Regions from separate parts of the Pseudomonas sp. GG8 genome, predicted to be linked through region 2. Evidence: riboswitches for the same ligand, from Rfam matches in the RefSeq annotation. Region 2 holds a riboswitch; the other holds the start of a gene.
The links. Region 2 has a riboswitch for cobalamin ahead of cobW (cobalamin biosynthesis protein CobW). Riboswitches for the same ligand answer to the same signal wherever they lie in the genome.
Positions count from the first base shown of each region.

Region 1: it holds a riboswitch for cobalamin, as region 2 does, so the genes downstream of both, cobO (cob(I)yrinic acid a,c-diamide adenosyltransferase) here and cobW (cobalamin biosynthesis protein CobW) in region 2, are expected to answer to the same signal.

Region 1 is NZ_JBRIIP010000001.1:4,055,506-4,064,119, reverse strand. It holds gene ACVBEG_RS19565 (C40 family peptidase) at 18-563, shown strand; gene ACVBEG_RS19560 (PQQ-dependent sugar dehydrogenase) at 609-1,934, opposite strand; cobalamin riboswitch at 2,155-2,377, shown strand; gene cobO (cob(I)yrinic acid a,c-diamide adenosyltransferase) at 2,483-3,094, shown strand; gene ACVBEG_RS19550 (cobyrinate a,c-diamide synthase) at 3,105-4,400, shown strand; gene bluB (5,6-dimethylbenzimidazole synthase) at 4,397-5,047, shown strand; gene cbiB (adenosylcobinamide-phosphate synthase CbiB) at 5,044-5,952, shown strand; gene cobD (threonine-phosphate decarboxylase CobD) at 5,945-6,952, shown strand; gene ACVBEG_RS19530 (cobyric acid synthase) at 6,949-8,424, shown strand; gene cobU (bifunctional adenosylcobinamide kinase/adenosylcobinamide-phosphate guanylyltransferase) at 8,426-8,614, shown strand, end outside.
Region 2 is NZ_JBRIIP010000001.1:2,404,585-2,413,198, forward strand. It holds gene ACVBEG_RS11525 (sigma-54 dependent transcriptional regulator) at 1-132, opposite strand, end outside; gene ACVBEG_RS11530 (hypothetical protein) at 513-779, shown strand; gene ACVBEG_RS11535 (vWA domain-containing protein) at 831-1,397, opposite strand; gene ACVBEG_RS11540 (ATP-binding protein) at 1,499-2,542, opposite strand; gene cobN (cobaltochelatase subunit CobN) at 2,562-6,326, opposite strand; gene cobW (cobalamin biosynthesis protein CobW) at 6,330-7,394, opposite strand; cobalamin riboswitch at 7,493-7,705, opposite strand; cobalamin riboswitch at 7,781-8,001, shown strand; gene ACVBEG_RS11555 (CbtB domain-containing protein) at 8,097-8,282, shown strand; gene ACVBEG_RS11560 (CbtA family protein) at 8,294-8,614, shown strand, end outside.

The sequences.
Region 1 (8,614 bases), 1.7 Mb from region 2:
ATCAGGTTGTTGTGTTTATGTCGATTACGGTACGCCTAGGGTTGATTACATTGGCTGCTGCGCTTCTTGGCGCTTGCGCAAGCCACGCTCCACCCCCTTCAAAACAATGGGTTGTTCGACCCGTTGCGCCAATGACTTCCGATTATTCCTCGCCTGCTGCTGAAGACGTGCTAATTCGCGCGCTGGGTTTGGTCGGCACGCCTTATCGCTGGGGCGGCAATACGCCTGATTCGGGCTTCGATTGCAGTGGGTTGATTGGTTATGTCTACCGTGACGCGGCCGGTATCGCGCTACCACGCTCGACCCGAGAGATGATTGTGATGCGCGCGCCGGACGTCGGGCGCAACGCTTTACAGTCTGGTGATCTGTTGTTCTTCGCCACGTCAGGCGGCTCGCAGGTCAGTCACGCCGCGATCTACGTTGGGGAAGGGCGCTTTGTGCATGCGCCGGCAACGGGCGGCACAGTGCGCCTGGACAGCCTCGACAACAGCTATTGGCAAAAAACCTACCTCAACGCCAAGCGCGTCATTCAGCCAGAGCATCTGGCGCGTAATAACCCCTGATTTGATGTGATCGTGCAGTAAATCCTGCCCCGTCGAAAGCGGGGCTTACTGCGCCTTTGCCGCCGTCACCCGCCAGATTTTATTCCCCACGTCATCGGCCACCAGCACTCCGCCATGCTGATCATTGATCACGCCCACCGGACGCCCCTGGGCCTTCTCGTCTGCGTTGAGGAAACCGGTCAACAGGTCGACGGGGGCGCCGCTGGGTTTGCCGTTGGTGAACGGTACGAATATCACCTTGTAACCGCTGTGGGGGTTGCGGTTCCACGAACCGTGTTGGCCGATGAATACACCTTGGGTGAACGGTGCCGGCAGCGATTTTCCGTCACTGAAGGTCAGACCCAACGACGCGGTGTGGGGTCCGACGGCGTAATCCGGTGCAATGGCCTTGGCCACCAAAGCCGGGTTTTGGGGTGAGACGCGCACATCCACATGCTGGCCGTAGTAGCTGAAAGGCCAACCATAAAATGCGCCATCCTTCACTGACGTAATGTAATCGGGTACCAGATCGCTGCCGATTTCGTCGCGCTCATTGACGGCGGTCCACAGCGTGCCTGTCTGCGGTTCCCAGTCCATGCCATTGGGGTTGCGCAGGCCAGAGGCAAAGATCCGATGCGCGCCCGTCGCGGCATCGACTTCCCAGATCGCGGCTCGACCTTCTTCCTTGTCCAGGCCGTTCTCACCGACATTGCTGTTGGAACCCACGGTCACGTACAGTTTTTTACCGTCTTTGCTGGCAATGACGTTCTTGGTCCAGTGGTGATTGAGTGTCCCTGCAGGCAGGTCTGTCACCTTGCTTGGCTTGCCGGTAATCGAGGTTTGCCCGTTTTCATAATGGAAACGCAGCAGTTGATCGGTGTCGGCGACATAGAAGTCGTTGCCGACCAGGGCCATTCCAAAGGGTGAATTAAGGTTTTGCAGGAACACGGTACGGGTTTCAGCAACACCGTCATGGTCTTTGTCGCGCAGCAGTGTGATCCGGTTGGCGGACGCTACGCCCGCCCCCGCACGCCCCATGACCTTTTTCATGATCCAGCCCCGAATGCCTTTGCTGTCATCGGGCTTGGCCGGCGAGTTGGTTTCGGCGACCAGTACATCGCCGTTAGGCAGCACGTACAGCCAGCGCGGGTGATCCAGGTCTTCGGCAAACGCCGACACCTGAGTGCCTGGTGCAGCGACAGGTTTTGCACCCTTTGCCCAGCCCACGGCAGGGGCGATGTTCACGGTCGGGATCAGTGTTTTGTTCGGTTCAGGCAGCTTCGGCTGCGGGCCCGTGCCTTCCGCTACTTGCAGGCTGGCAGTCTCGCCGCAAGCGGTAAGGCCGGTCATCAGTACAAGCAGTACTGCCAACTGAGGTCTGAGTGTGAACATGACGATCTCCATGAAAAGCGAAAAGTGCGCGTAAAGCAGTAGAGGAGGGTGGGCTGTTGAGGTTCAACCTTTTGCAGGTGAGTTGATAGTCAGCAAGCTTAGTAGGTGGCGCGGGATGGCTGTCGTTTAATATCAATCGATATGACTCGCACGGGTCAAACAGCTTTATTACGCGAAAGGAAAGGGCGCTTCGATTGACGCTCTATCCCCAACCCTCTACCCTTCGCGACGTGTTTCAGGTGCTCAGCCATCGCTGATGGGCTGAGTGAAACAGGGAAGCCGGTGAGGACGCGTCCAGCGACCGATTCCGGCGCTGCCCCCGCAACGGTAAATGAGTCAAAGCTGCGCATTCAGTCACTGCATCGTAAAAAATGTGGGAAGGCGCGCAGTGGGGGAAAAGCCCGCTCATGAGTCCGGAGACCGGCCTGAACCATCCAACAGCATCACGGCGGGCGATGCTCTGCGCAGGGTCTTTTTTGACCGTGCTGGCAGTCAATTCCTGTGCCTTCCGTTTGCTTTCGCGTGCCCTGCTCAAACGGAGAGCTGAGATGAACGAATCCCCCGAACGTGACGAACGCCATCTGGCGCGCATGCTGCGTAAAAAAGCCGTCATGGACGAGCGCATTGCCAGTTCGCCGAATGAATGCGGGCTGTTGCTGGTCCTGACGGGGAACGGCAAAGGCAAAAGCAGCTCAGCGTTCGGCATGCTTGCCCGCGCCATGGGCCACGGTATGCAGTGTGGCGTCGTGCAGTTCATCAAGGGTCGCAACAGCACCGGTGAAGAGCTGTTCTTCCGTCGTTTCCCCGAGCAGGTGCGTTATCACGTCATGGGCGAGGGCTTCACCTGGGAAACCCAGGACCGCCAGCGCGATATCGCCGCCGCCGAAGCTGCCTGGGAAGTGTCCCGGGAAATGCTGCGCGACCCAGGCATCGGCCTGATCGTGCTCGATGAACTGAATATCGCCCTCAAACACGGTTATCTGGATCTGGAGCAGGTCCTCAGCGACCTGCAAAGTCGTCCGCCGATGCAGCATGTGCTGGTGACGGGTCGTGGCGCGAAACCCGAGCTGATTGATCTGGCGGATACGGTTTCCGAGATCGCCGTGGTCAAGCATGCCTTTCAGGCCGGTATCCGTGCGCAGAAAGGCATCGAGCTATGAGCAGTCCTTCATGAGAGCGCCGCGTCACTGCCCGGCGGTGTTGATCGCTGCGCCGGCTTCCGGCCAGGGCAAGACCACCGTGACGGCCGCGTTGGCCCGACTGCACCGCAATCAAGGGCGCAAGGTTCGGGTGTTCAAATGCGGCCCTGACTTTCTCGACCCGATGATTCTCGAGCGCGCCAGTGGCGCGCCGGTCTATCAGCTGGATTTGTGGATGGTCGGCGCCGATGAAAGCCGCCGACTGTTGTGGGAGGCGGCGGGCGAAGCCGACTTGATTCTGATTGAAGGGGTCATGGGCTTGTTCGACGGTACGCCGTCCAGCGCAGACTTGGCGCGCCATTTCGGCGTACCGGTTCTGGGCGTGATCGACGGCACTGCGATGGCCCAGACTTTTGGCGCGTTGGCCCTGGGCCTGGCGCGTTATCAGCCGGACCTGCCGTTTGCCGGGGTCTTGGCCAATCGCGTCGGCACCGTGCGCCACGCGCAACTGCTCAAAGGCAGCCTGACCGAGGGCTTACGCTGGTACGGCGCGTTGTCACGAGAAACCGGGATCGAGTTGCCGAGCCGTCATTTGGGCCTGGTCCAGGCCAGCGAACTGAATGATCTGGATGCACGCCTCGACGCCGCCGCCACCGCCCTAGGCAGCACGTGCGAGGTGTCCTTGCCGCCGGCTGTCGAATTCGCCGCGCCCGACATCGTCAAGGCTGAACCCTTGCTTGAGGGGGTGCGCATTGCCGTGGCTCGGGACGAAGCGTTTGCCTTTACCTACGGCGCCAGTCTTGACCTGCTGCGGGCCATGGGCGCCGAGTTGTCGTTTTTCTCGCCGATCCACGACACCTTCATTCCCGATGCCGACAGCCTTTATCTGCCGGGCGGTTACCCCGAACTGCACCACGTCGCGCTGGGTCAAAACCTACCGATGCTGGCCGCCGTTCGCGCCCATCATGCAGCAGGTAAACCCCTGCTGGCTGAGTGCGGCGGCATGCTTTACCTGCTGGATGCCTTGACCGATGTCGACGGTCAGCGTGCGCAACTGGTGGGGCTGCTGACGGGCGAAGCCGTGATGCAGAAACGTTTGGCCGCGCTGGCTTTGCAAGCGGTCGAACTGCCGGAAGGCTTGCTGCGTGGGCACACCTATCACCACTCGCTGACCAGCACTGAGTTGCAGCCCATCGCTCGAGGTCTGAGCCCTAACGGTGGACGCGGCGCCGAGGCGGTCTATCGTGACGGGCGCATGACCGCGTCTTACGTACACTTCTATTTCCCTTCTAATCCTCAAGCGGTTGCGGCGCTTTTCAAACCATGAATGATCAGGCGTTCAGCCCCGACGAACGTGCGGCGGTGTATCGAGCGATTGCCGAGCGTCGCGACATGCGCCACTTCATCGGTGGTAGCGTGGCGCCGGAGCTGCTGGCGCGATTGCTCGAAGCGGCGCATCAGGCGCCCAGCGTCGGGTTGATGCAACCGTGGCGCTTTATTCGCATCAGTGACCGGTCGCTGCGGGAGAGCATCAAGGCACAGGTCGAGGCAGAGCGGATTCTTACCGCAGAAGCCTTGGGTGAGCGCTCCGACGATTTCATGAAGCTCAAAGTCGAAGGCATTAACGATTGCGCGGAAGTGCTGGTCGCGGCGCTGATGGATGATCGCGAGCGGCATATCTTCGGGCGCCGCACCTTGCCGGAAATGGACATGGCGTCCTTGTCCTGCGCGATTCAGAATTTGTGGCTGGCAGCGCGTGCCGAAGGGTTGGGCATGGGCTGGGTTTCACTGTTCGAACCGCAAGCGCTGGCCGACCTGCTGGGCATGCCGGCGGGGGCAAAACCCTTGGCGATTCTGTGTCTGGGACCGGTGGCCGAGTTTTACCCGGCGCCCATGCTGGTGCTGGAAGGGTGGGCGCAGGCTCGTCCGCTGAGCGAATTGCTCTACGAAAACCAGTGGGGAGTGAGTCGATGAGCATGGCGTTGTTGAGCGTCGCCGGGGTTGCGCTGGATGCGCTGCTGGGCGAGCCGAAACGGGCGCACCCGCTGGTGGCGTTCGGGCGCTTTGCCGACCGGATCGAACAGCGTTTCAATTCGGCTGGGCGCGGTTGGCGCAGTCATGGTGTCACCGCCTGGTTCATCGCGGTGATCCCGTTGACGCTGCTGGTGACTTTTTTCAGCTGGTTGCCCTATATAGGCGGGTGGGTGGAGGTTCTGGCGCTGTATTGCGCGCTGGGTTTGCGCAGCCTTGGCGAGCACGTCGAGCCGGTGGCGCAGGCCTTGCGCAGCGGTGACCTGGACGAAGCCCGTCGTCGCGTGGGCTATCTGGTGAGTCGGCAGACAACGGAGCTGGACTCGACTGAAGTCGCCCGCGCGGCCACCGAATCAGTCTTGGAAAACGGCAGCGATGCAGTGTTCGCCGCCTTGTTCTGGTTTGTTGTCGCGGGTGCGCCGGGGGTGGTGTTGTATCGCTTGAGCAATACCCTGGATGCTATGTGGGGCTATCGTAATGAACGTTTCGAACGGTTTGGCTGGGCGGCGGCAAAGATCGATGATGTCTTGAATTACATTCCGGCACGCCTGGTGGCGTTGACCTACGCGCTGCTGGGCAACACCCGATTGGCCCTGCGCTGCTGGCGTTCTCAAGCACCTGGCTGGGACAGTCCGAATGCCGGTCCGGTGATGGCCGCCGGTGCGGGCGCGCTAGGCGTGGAGTTGGGTGGGGCAGCGATTTATCACGGTGAACTGCACCAGCGTCCGCAATTGGGCGAAGGCGCGCCGGCTGATGCTCAGTCGATCGATCGTGGCTGGCAACTGGTCCAGCGCGGTGTCTGGTTGTGGTTGCTGGTCCTGTGCGTGGGGGCTGAACTGTATGCTTGAGCACGGCGGTCGCTTGCGAGATGCGGCATTGCACTACGGCATCGCTGAAGCCGAGTGGCTGGACCTGTCCAGTGGCATCTCGCCCTGGCCCTGGCCGATTCCGGAAATCCCGGCGCGAGCCTGGGCGCGGCTGCCGGAAACCGACGATGGCCTGGAACTGGCAGCCTGCGCCTACTATGGCGCCCCTCGTGTGCTACCGGTGCCCGGTTCGCAAGCCGCGATTCAGGCGTTGCCGCGTTTGCGTCGTGCGGGCAAGGTCGGTGTGTTATCGCCGTGTTATGCCGAACATGCCGAAGCCTGGCGTGCCAACGGCTTTCGGGTGCGCGAAGTGTTCGAGCACGAAGTGGATTTTTTCATCGACAGCCTTGATGTGCTGGTGGTGGTCAATCCGAACAACCCCACCGGGCTGAGCATCGTCCCGGAGCGCCTGCTGGAATGGCACGCGCACCTGGCCCAGCGCGGTGGCTGGTTGGTGGTCGATGAAGCCTTTATGGACAACACGCCGCAGTTGAGCCTGACCGCCGAAGCCTGGCGCGTCGGCTTGATCGTGTTGCGTTCGTTCGGCAAGTTCTTCGGGCTGGCGGGCGTGCGTTTGGGCTTTGTGATTGCCGAACCACAGCTGCTCAAATTGCTGGCGCGGCAGATTGGCCCTTGGGCCGTCAGCGGGCCAACGCGTGTGCTGGGGCAGGTGTGCCTGAGCGATGTCGAAGGTCATCGCCTGCAACGCCTGCGTACCGAACACGCCAGCCAGCGCCTGGCTGAACTGCTGAGCCAGTATGGCTTGAAACCTCAGGGTGGTTGCGCGCTGTTTCAATGGTTGACGACTCCGCACGCTGTTCAGGTTTATGAGTTCTGTGCCCTGCGCGGGATTCTGCTGCGGCTGTTTTTGAACACCGGCAGTCCCCACCACAGCGCCTTGCGTTTCGGTCTGCCGGCTGAAGAAGTCGACTGGCAACGGTTCGAACGAGCTCTTAGCGACTACACCAAGGAAATACCATGACCACCTTGATGGTGCAGGGGACGACGTCAGACGCCGGTAAAAGCACGCTGGTTACCGCGCTCTGTCGCTGGTTGACCCGTCAGGGCGTTCGCGTGGTGCCTTTCAAGCCGCAGAACATGGCGCTCAACAGCGCAGTGACGGCGGACGGTGGCGAGATCGGCCGAGCGCAAGCGGTGCAGGCCCAGGCCGCTGGGCTCGAGCCACACACCGACATGAATCCGGTGTTGCTCAAGCCCAATAGCGACACGGGCGCGCAGGTCATCATCCACGGCCGGGCGGTGACCACCATGAACGCGGTGGCGTATCACGGCTATAAAGAGATCGCGATGCAGGCGGTGCTGGCCTCGCACCAACGCTTGAGTGCGGCCTATCCGGTGGTCATGGTCGAAGGCGCCGGATCGCCTGCCGAAATCAACCTGCGTGCTGGCGACATCGCCAACATGGGCTTCGCCGAAGCGGTGGATTGCCCTGTCCTGTTGATTGCCGATATCAATCGCGGCGGGGTCTTCGCCCACCTGGTGGGCACCCTGGAACTGCTGTCCCCGAGTGAGCAGGCGCGGGTCAAAGGTTTCATCATCAATCGTTTTCGCGGCGATATCGCCTTACTGCAACCGGGCCTTGACTGGCTGGAAGCACGCACCGGCAAACCGGTGATCGGCGTGCTGCCGTATGTGATGGATTTGCACCTCGAGGCCGAAGATGGTCTCGATCAGCGCCAGACCGACAAGGTCGAGCAGGTGCTGAATGTGGTGGTGCCGGTATTGCCGCGTATCAGCAATCACACGGACTTTGACCCGTTGCGCCTGCACCCACAGGTGAATCTACAGTTCGTCGGTCCTGGCCAGCCGATCCCGGCTGCGGACTTGATTATCCTGCCTGGCTCGAAAAGCGTACGCAGCGATCTGGCGTTCTTGCGCAGCCACGGCTGGGACATCGCCATCGCCCGGCACCTGCGCTATGGCGGCAAGGTGTTGGGCATTTGTGGTGGTTTGCAGATGCTCGGTCAGCAGCTGCATGACCCGCTGGGGCTCGAAGGCGCGCCCGGTTCCAGCGCCGGTTTGGGCATGCTGGACATCAACACCGTGCTGGAAGAACAGAAACAACTGCGCAATGTGTGTGGCCATCTCGCGCTTGAAGACGCGCCCGTGAGCGGTTACGAAATTCACGCGGGGGTGACCACTGGCGCGGCGCTGGAGCATGCCGCCGTGCGCCTTGATGATGGTCGCCATGACGGTGCACAGAGTGCCGACGGGCAAATTCTCGGCACCTACCTGCACGGCCTGTTCGAGTCGCCGCCAGCGTGTGCTGCATTACTGCGCTGGGCTGGCTTGGAAAATGTGCAGCACGTCGACTACCACGCGCTGCGCGAACGCGACATCGAGCGACTGGCGGACCTGGTTGAGAACCACTTGGACGGCGCGCTTTTGCGAACCCTGTGTGGTTTGGACAACGCTGGTTTAGAGGGCAACTGACATGCTGCAACTTATTCTAGGCGGCGCTCGTTCGGGCAAAAGTCGACTGGCCGAGCAGTTGGCCACCCACAGTAGCCTCGACGTCATCTATATCGCTACCAGCCAGGCGCTGGATGGCGAAATGAGCCAGCGCGTGGCGATCCATCGTCAGCGCCGCCCCGACAGCTGGGGCCTGATTGAGGAACCACTC
Region 2 (8,614 bases):
TTGCTCTGCGGCTAACTCAAGGGTACTGCTGTGCACGTCCCAGCCAGCCTCACGGAGTGCGGGAATCAAACGATGGCAATCATCGCAAGGGTCGACGACCAATAGGCGACGTAGTGGAGCCGATTCATGCATAGAGGTTCCTTGGCGCCAATATTTAGAAATCGTTTTATAAACAGTAAGTTGGCAAAGCTGGCTGTTACATTAGCAAAAATTTGACACACGCTTGTACCGTTTAACTATAAGCGTCATTCCAAAAAGAACTAAAAAAATCAGGTGGTTCATTCAATTATTCAGTCTACTAATTATGCGCACTGACTTTGCTCCACACAGTCGTCGGCGATGCGCGGCAGGCCGCAAGCGGCAAGGGGTACCGTTGGTAGGGAATTATTAAATTATCGACAGACTATTGTGACTTATCTGACCTCTTGCATCATCAGTACAAGTAACCAGCCGAACGGTAAGCCCACCCCTCGGCGGCGATTGAATTTATTTGGGCACGGAGAGAAACGCTCATGAACACCCCACTGCGCTTTAACGAAGCTCTTTTGATCGCGGGTCATGCCTTCGAACCCTTTCAATGCGTCGCTTGGGCACCGCAAGACGGTAACGGCGAGCTGAGCCTGACCGTCATCGACCGCACCAATACCCGAATCGGGCGCAAACAGATCCCAAGCAGCACCTATAGTGACCCTGTTCAACTGGAAAGTCTGCTGGAGCAAGCCCGGGCAGAAATCAGTCAGGAAGGCTACCGCCTGATGCCCTGGACCATGCCAGAGTGAATTGAAGTAACTCGTCTCTGAAAGCACTGCAGAGCAGTGCTTTCAGAGCTTTCAGCGAACCCGAGTTAACGATTCAATATGACAATACTCAGCCCCTAATGCTGAGGCCAGTTGCACCGCGCGCCCCAGGCGAATCGGCCCCTGCTCTATGTCTATCAGCAGGCTCGGGCAACTCAGCTCAGGCACAACCGGCAGAGCCTTGATGCGGCCATCTGTCAACAGCAACAGGCGTTGCTGTTCGGTCGGGTGCTGTTTTTGACGCAAAGTGAGCCAGTGTGCAGCTTGTTCCAGTGCGTCGAGCAGCGGCGTGCCACCCCCCGCGCCCAGTGCGTTAAGCCAGGGCAGTAGTGCGGCGGATGCTTTGAGGCCTTGATGTTGCCAGTGCGGGGCATTGCCGCTGGCGGTGAGCAATGCCAAGCGGACGCGGCGACGGTAAGCATCATCGAACAGCTGACTCAACAGACCTTTGGCCTGACTCAAGGCCTGATAGCGCCGGGTCGAGGCGGATGCATCGACAATGACCAGCCATAGCGCCTGAGGACGACTGCTACGCGGCTTTCGAATCAGGTCTTTGCGCCGTTTAGGGCGTCCGCGCAACAGGGTCGGCAACCAATCGATGGCGCCACCGGACCCGTCGCGGGCCGCACCGGTTCTGCCGCCACTGAGTCTTCCTGGCTGAGGCGTGGCATCCGCCCCCGGTGTCGAATGAGGGCGGATGCCTACGGCTTTTTTGGCCAGCTCGGCACTTCTCGGCGCATACCGACAGGCATCGCCTGCGCGGGCATCTCGCCCCAACTGCCCTGCCCGCCTTCCAGACTCTCACTCTGCTCGTCAGGCGGGGTATTGCCAGGCGTTGCTTGCGGCGGGGTCGGCGGAGCCTCGGCAGGCGGTGGAGCTTTTGCAGATGGCGAGCCGGTGCTACGGCGATGACGCAGGGCAAACTCAGCGACCGCATCGATATCCTCAACCATGATCTGCCGGGCACCGCGCCAGGCTGCATGAGCGCGTGCCGCACGTAGCCAGACCAAATCCGCACGCAACCCGTCCACACCCGCGGCAAAACAGCGCTCGGTAATCTGCCCAAGCGCCTGATCGTCCAGAGGGACTGTCGGCAGTAGCGCGCGCGCCTGTTCGCAACGCTGTTTCAAGGCGTTCTGTTGATCCGCCCACTGCTCACAGAACGCAACAGGATCGGCATCGAAATCCAGTCGTCGGCGAATGATTTTTCCACGCTCGGCCGGGACCGTAGGGCCACTCAACACCACGTTCAAACCGAAGCGATCCAGCAATTGGGGGCGCAGCTCGCCCTCTTCCGGGTTCATCGTCCCAATCAGGACAAACCGCGCCGGATGACGATGGGAGATGCCATCGCGCTCGACAATGTTGGTCCCGCTGGCCGCGACATCCAGCAGCAAATCGACCAGATGGTCGGCCAGCAGATTGACCTCGTCGACATACAGCACCCCGCCATTCGCTTTAGCCAACACACCTGGCGAGAACTGCGCCCGGCCTTCTCCGAGGACCGCATCCAGGTCCAGCGTGCCCACCAGGCGCTCCTCTGTCGCGCCCAGCGGCAACGTGACAAATTGCCCGCTGGCCAGCAAATCGGCCAAACCTCGCGCAAGCGTTGACTTGGCCATGCCGCGCGGGCCTTCGATCAGGATGCCACCAATCCTGGGGTCGATAGCTGTCAAACACAGCGCCAGTTTCAGCTCTTCGGCACCGACCACCGCAGCCAATGGGAAATGCGGGATATCGTTCATGCTCGTCTCTCGAAAATCATCAGTGTTCTTCTATATCCAGCAGCAGGTTTTCCAGCGCCTGGCGGTACTCACCCGGCGCCTCCCATAACCCACGCTGCTGAGCTTCCAGCATGCGCTCGGTGATATCGCGTAACGCATCAGGGTTGTGCTGCTCAATGAATGCACGGGTCGAAGGGTCCAACAAATAGGCATCGGCCAGCAATGCGTACTGGTGATCATCAATCAAATGCGTGGTGGCGTCGAAAGCAAACAGAAAGTCCACCGTCGCGGCCATCTCGAACGCGCCTTTATAGCCGTGGCGCTTGACCCCTTCAATCCACTTTGGATTGGCCGCGCGCGCACGCACGACTCGGTTCAACTCCTCTTTCAGGGTGCGGATTTTTGGTAAGTCCGGCTGACTGTGGTCGCCATGGTAGCTGGCGGCTTTATGTCCGCTGAGGCTTTCCACGGCGGCGAGCATGCCACCTTGAAACTGGTAATAGTCGTTGGAGTCGAGCAGGTCATGCTCGCGATTGTCCTGGTTCTGCAGCACGGCTTGTACGTGGGACAATCGCTGAGCAAAACGCTCGCGCGCTGGCGTGCCTTCATCAGCGCCCCCATACGCGTAACCGCCCCAGTTCAGGTAGACCTCGGCCAGATCTTCGCGACTTTGCCATAAGCGCCCGTCGATAGCGCCTTGCACGCCGGCACCATAAGCACCCGGCTTGGCGCCGAAAATGCGCCAACCAGCCTGTCGTGCGGCATCGTCGGCACTCAAACCGTTGCTCTCAAACGCCTGGCGTTCTTCGCGCACCTTGGCCGCCAGTGGATTGAGTTCATCCGGCTCATCAAGGGCGGCGACCGCTTGAACCGCAGCATCGAACAGGTGGATCAGGTTGGCGAATGCGTCGCGAAAAAAGCCGGAGACGCGCAATGTCACGTCCACCCGAGGCCGGTCGAGCAGGCTCAGAGGCAGGATTTCAAAGTCGTCGACCCGCTGGCTGCCCGTGGCCCAGACTGGACGGACCCCCATCAGGGCCATGGCCTGGGCAATATCGTCACCGCCGGTGCGCATGGTCGCTGTACCCCAGACGGACAGACCCAGCTGACGCAGGTGATCGCCGTGATCCTGCAAGTGCCGCTCCAGCAGCAGGTTCGCCGATTGAAAACCGATACGCCACGCGGTCGTGGTTGGCAGATTACGCACGTCCACGGAAAAGAAATTACGCCCGGTAGGCAGCACATCCAGGCGCCCACGGCTGGGGGAACCGCTGGGCCCTGCCGGAACGAATAGACCGCTCAACGCGTCCAGTAGACCCTGCATTTCCGCAGGACCGCAGGCATCCAGCCGTGGCGCAACAACTTCGCTTAAATTATAAAGAATAAGTGCCAAGTCATTGTTTTCAGTCAACTCACTGATAGGATTTAGCATCAACACCTGCTCGATCAGCCACGCTGCATACAACTCCAGCCGCTCACGCGTATCACCCGCCGTGCGCCAGGGTTCGGCGCTGATATCCAACAGTGACGCAGGGCGAGGCCCACTCCAGGGCTCTGACAGCACGCAGTCCAGAGGGTCGAAGTTCAGTTCGAAAGCTTTGCTCAGGGCGCGCAACAGGCTCGATTGCGCGCCACGGCCATCACCGCGAGGAATCCGGAGCAACGCGAGCAAGGTGTCGATGCGCAGACGCCCGCTGGGCGATTCGCCGAAGATATGCAGGCCATCGCGAATCTGCGATTCCTTCAGATCACACAGGTAAGTGTCCAGACGTGGCAACCAGAGGGCAGCATCCGCATCGGCGTTGAGCGCCTCGTCCAGTTGCAGTTCACGATCGATCCGGGTTTCACGCACCAGCTTGAGGATGTCTCGTTGCAGTTCGCCTGCACGGCGTGGATCGAGCAGTTGAGCTTCGTAATATTCATCGGCGAGCACTTCCAGATCACGCAGCGGACCGTAGGTTTCGGCCCGGGTCAGTGGCGGCATCAAGTGATCAATGATCACTGCCTGGGTCCGGCGCTTGGCCTGAGCGCCCTCACCAGGGTCGTTGACGATGAACGGATAGATGTTCGGCATCGCACCCAACACGGCGTCCGGCCAGCAATTTTGCGACAGGCCGACACCTTTGCCCGGCAGCCATTCGAGATTGCCGTGTTTGCCCACGTGCACCACGGCATGCGCGCCGTAGACTTTGCGCAACCAGAAGTAGAACGCCAAATAACCATGGGGCGGCACCAGGTCGGGGTCGTGATAGACCGCGCTGGCGTCTACTTGGTAACCCCGCGCGGGCTGAATACCCACAAACGTCAGGCCAAAACGCAGCCCCGCGACCATCATTCGGCCTGCGCGAAACATCGGGTCGCCCTGCGGCGCGCCCCAGCGGGCGGTCACTGCCTCGCGATTGGCAACAGGCAAGTCATTGAACGCGGCCTGATACTCGTCCAGCCCCATGCTTTGCTGACACGGGCGCAGATCAATGCTGTCCAGATCATTGGTCACTCCACCGAGCAACGCATGGATCAAGGCCGTGCCACTTTCAGGCAACGGCGCCAGCGGATAACCCTCGGTTTGCAACGCGCGCAAAATATTCAGCGCGGCTGCTGGCGTGTCCAAACCAACGCCATTACCGATCCGACCGTCGCGGGTGGGGTAATTGGCCAGAATCAACGCGACGCGCTTGTGTTGATTGGGCAGACGCGCCAAATCAATCCAGCGTCGCGCCAGTTCGGCAACAAAATCCATGCGCTCGGGCTGGGCGCGATAACACACCACATCGGATTGGCTGCGCTCGCTGTGCCAGGCCAGATCCTTGAAACTGATCGGCCGGCTGATGATCCGCCCATCCAGCTCGGGCAACGCGATATGCATCGCCAGGTCCCGTGGACCCAGTCCTTGCTCGCTGGCGGACCACGCGGGTTCATTGTCCTGGGCGCAGATGGCCTGGATCACCGGAACATTGCGCCGAAACGGTCGCACATGGGGGGCTTCAGGGCTGGATTGAGCGAAGCCGGTGGTATTCAGGATGAGCGCGGCACCGACCTCATCAAGCAGGTCTTCCACCACCGTCAGGCAGCCCGGTTCTTTCAGGCTGGCGACCGCGATGGGTAAAGGATTCAAACCCTGTGCCTGCAAACGGGCGCAGAACACGTCGACAAAGCCGGTGTTGGCCGCTTGCAGATGGGACCGATAGAACAACAACGCCACGACGGGCTGAGCAGTATGCCAATCGGCCTGCCAGTCACTCAGCTTGGCATTGGCCTTGTGCGGATGGTAGATCGCGGTACGTGGCAAAGCTTGAGGTTCTGCCCAAGGATAATCGCGGCCCAGCCAACAGTTTGCCAAACAACGATACAGCTCAAGCGCGTTGTGCATACCGCCCTGGCGAAGGAAATGCCAGAGCCGCTCGCCTTCTTCCGCGGCAACAGTGCTCAAGCCGCTCAGCTCCGGGTCCGGACGATCATCGCCCGGCACCAGAATAAGCTGCACCCCCTGTCCCGCAAGCTCCACCAGACGCTCGACGCCATAACGCCAATACCCAATGCCGCCATGCAGGGAAATCAGGATGACCTTGGCATGCCGTAGAACTTGATCGACGTACATGTCCACTGACGCGTGATTTTGCACTTGCATCGGGTTGGCCAGACGCAGACTGGGGTAATCCTCAGGCAACTGTTGCGCCGCCTCGGCGAGCAACGCCAAATGTGAATCGCCGCTGCAGAGAATCACCAGCTCGGCCGGGGTTTGCCCCAGATCAGCGATGCTGTCGTCAGGTACAAAGCCGCCAGGTTGGGTTCTCAGTAAATGCATAAGTCAGCCGGCAACCGCTGCGTGCAGTTGGGCTTCGAGAACGCCGGCGTCGAGTTCCTGACCAATCAACACCAGATGGGTCGCACGTTCTTCCTCGGTACGCCAGGCACGGTCGAAATGCTTGTCGAAGCGCGTCCCGACGCCTTGAATCAGCAAGCGCATCGGTTTGCCCGGAATCGCCGCGAAACCCTTGACCCGCAAAATACCGTGCTGCACCACCAGTTGCGTCAAGGCGTCCAGCAACAGGCTTTCGTCGGCCTGCGGCAATTTGATCGAGATCGAATCGAACGCATCATGATCATGGTCGTCATGGTCATCGCCTTCGTGATGATCATGGTGGGTGCGGCGGCTATCGATATGCACCTCCGACTCGGCGCCCAGCCCCAGCAACACGCTGATGGGCAAACGACCGCTGCTGGCTTCGATCACTTTGACCGCGGGTGGCAGTTCTTCGGAGACTTCAGCGCGGACGGTCGCCAAGCCTGCCGCATCAAGCATGTCGGCTTTGTTGAGGATGACCAGGTCCGCGCTCGCCAGTTGATCGGCGAACAACTCGTGCAGTGGCGACTCATGGTCAAGGTTCGGGTCGAGTTTGCGCTGTGCGTCGACTTGATCCGGGAATGCAGCGAAAGTGCCTGCCAACACCGCAGGGCTGTCGACCACGGTAATCACCGCATCGACCGTGCAGGCGTTACGAATTTCTGGCCACTGAAACGCTTGAACCAAAGGTTTTGGCAATGCCAGGCCAGAGGTTTCAATCAGGATGTGATCCAGGTCGCCGCGACGGGCAACCAATTCGCGCATGACCGGGAAGAACTCTTCCTGAACCGTGCAGCACAGGCAACCGTTGGCCAACTCATACACACGACCGCTGGCTTCTTCTTCGGTGCAGCCAATGGTGCATTGCTTGAGAATGTCGCCATCGATGCCCAGTTCGCCGAATTCGTTGACGATCACCGCGATGCGCCGACCTTCCGCGTTGTCGAGGATGTGCCGCAGCAACGTGGTTTTGCCCGACCCGAGGAAACCGGTAACGATAGTAACGGGAAGTTTGGCCAGTGATTTCATCGGATGCCCTTTGGCAAAGCGGCGGGCAAACAGGACGATAACCACGTAGCACATGCACGCAGATCAATTCGCCACCGGATCACCCCGCCCGGTTGTAGTGAGAATCTTGTTCCGAGGCAGGTCTCCTGGCTGACGGTGGCGTGTTGACGGCCTATAAAAAGCGTCCGACACGCGTTCATTGCGCCTTCCCACACGCGTGCAGTGGCAGTGCAATGAACATGACCGTTTACAGTTGCGGGGGCAGCCGCGGCTTGAACCGCGTTCCCTTTTAGCTCCGCGCATACCGGAGCACCTCGAACGAGCAAGGCTACGCAGTGGCTGCGGACAGGTCAATCACCGACTAAGCCGCAGATGCTCTGGATTGACTCCTGTGCGTGCTCATGTTTTCCTACGGCCTTGTTTCGGGTGCCCTTCACAGGGTGAAACGGGAAACCGGTGCGCTTCATGCCAACAGGCATAAGCAAGTCCGGCGCTGCCCCCGCAACGGTAAGCGAGTGAAGAATCAGATCCACTGTGCCAGCAGTCCGGCATGGGAAGGTGATTCTTGATGGTCAGGCTGCACGGACCCCTCGCAAGCCCGGAGACCGGCCCGACAAATCATCTGACAAACCCGCGGTGGGCGGGCGCTGTTGAACCTCTACTGACGCCTGTCAGTGGGGTTTTCATGCGCTTGCCTACTTGCCGACACTTGAGGGAAGCGCCATGTCGATCAGCACTATCAGCCACTCAGCTACAACCACCTCCACTCAGACCCGACGCCTGACGGCTGCCGTCAGCGCCCTCCTGCTGGGTGCCTTTCTGGTCTACTTCGCCGGCTTCTCGCATATCAATGCCGTCCACAACGCGGCGCACGACACCCGCCACAGCTCTGCCTTCCCTTGCCATTGAGACCTGCCGCCATGTTCAAGCGTATCGCTCAAACGGCCGGGTTCACGGGTCTGTTCGCCGCACTGTTGTTGACGCTGCTGCAAAGCGTCTGGGTTGCGCCGCTGATTCTGCAAGCGGAGTCCTATGAGAAAGCACCGACAGAGCAGGCCCATGAACACGCTGAAGGCGTTGGCGCAGGCCATGTTCACGACGCCGAGGCATGGGAACCTCAAGACGGCTGGCAACGTGTCTTGTCCACCACCGGAGGCAACCTGGTGGTCGCAGTCGGTTTTGCATTGATGCTGGCGGGGCTTTACACCCTACGTGCGCCGGGCCGTACGTCTCAGGGGATA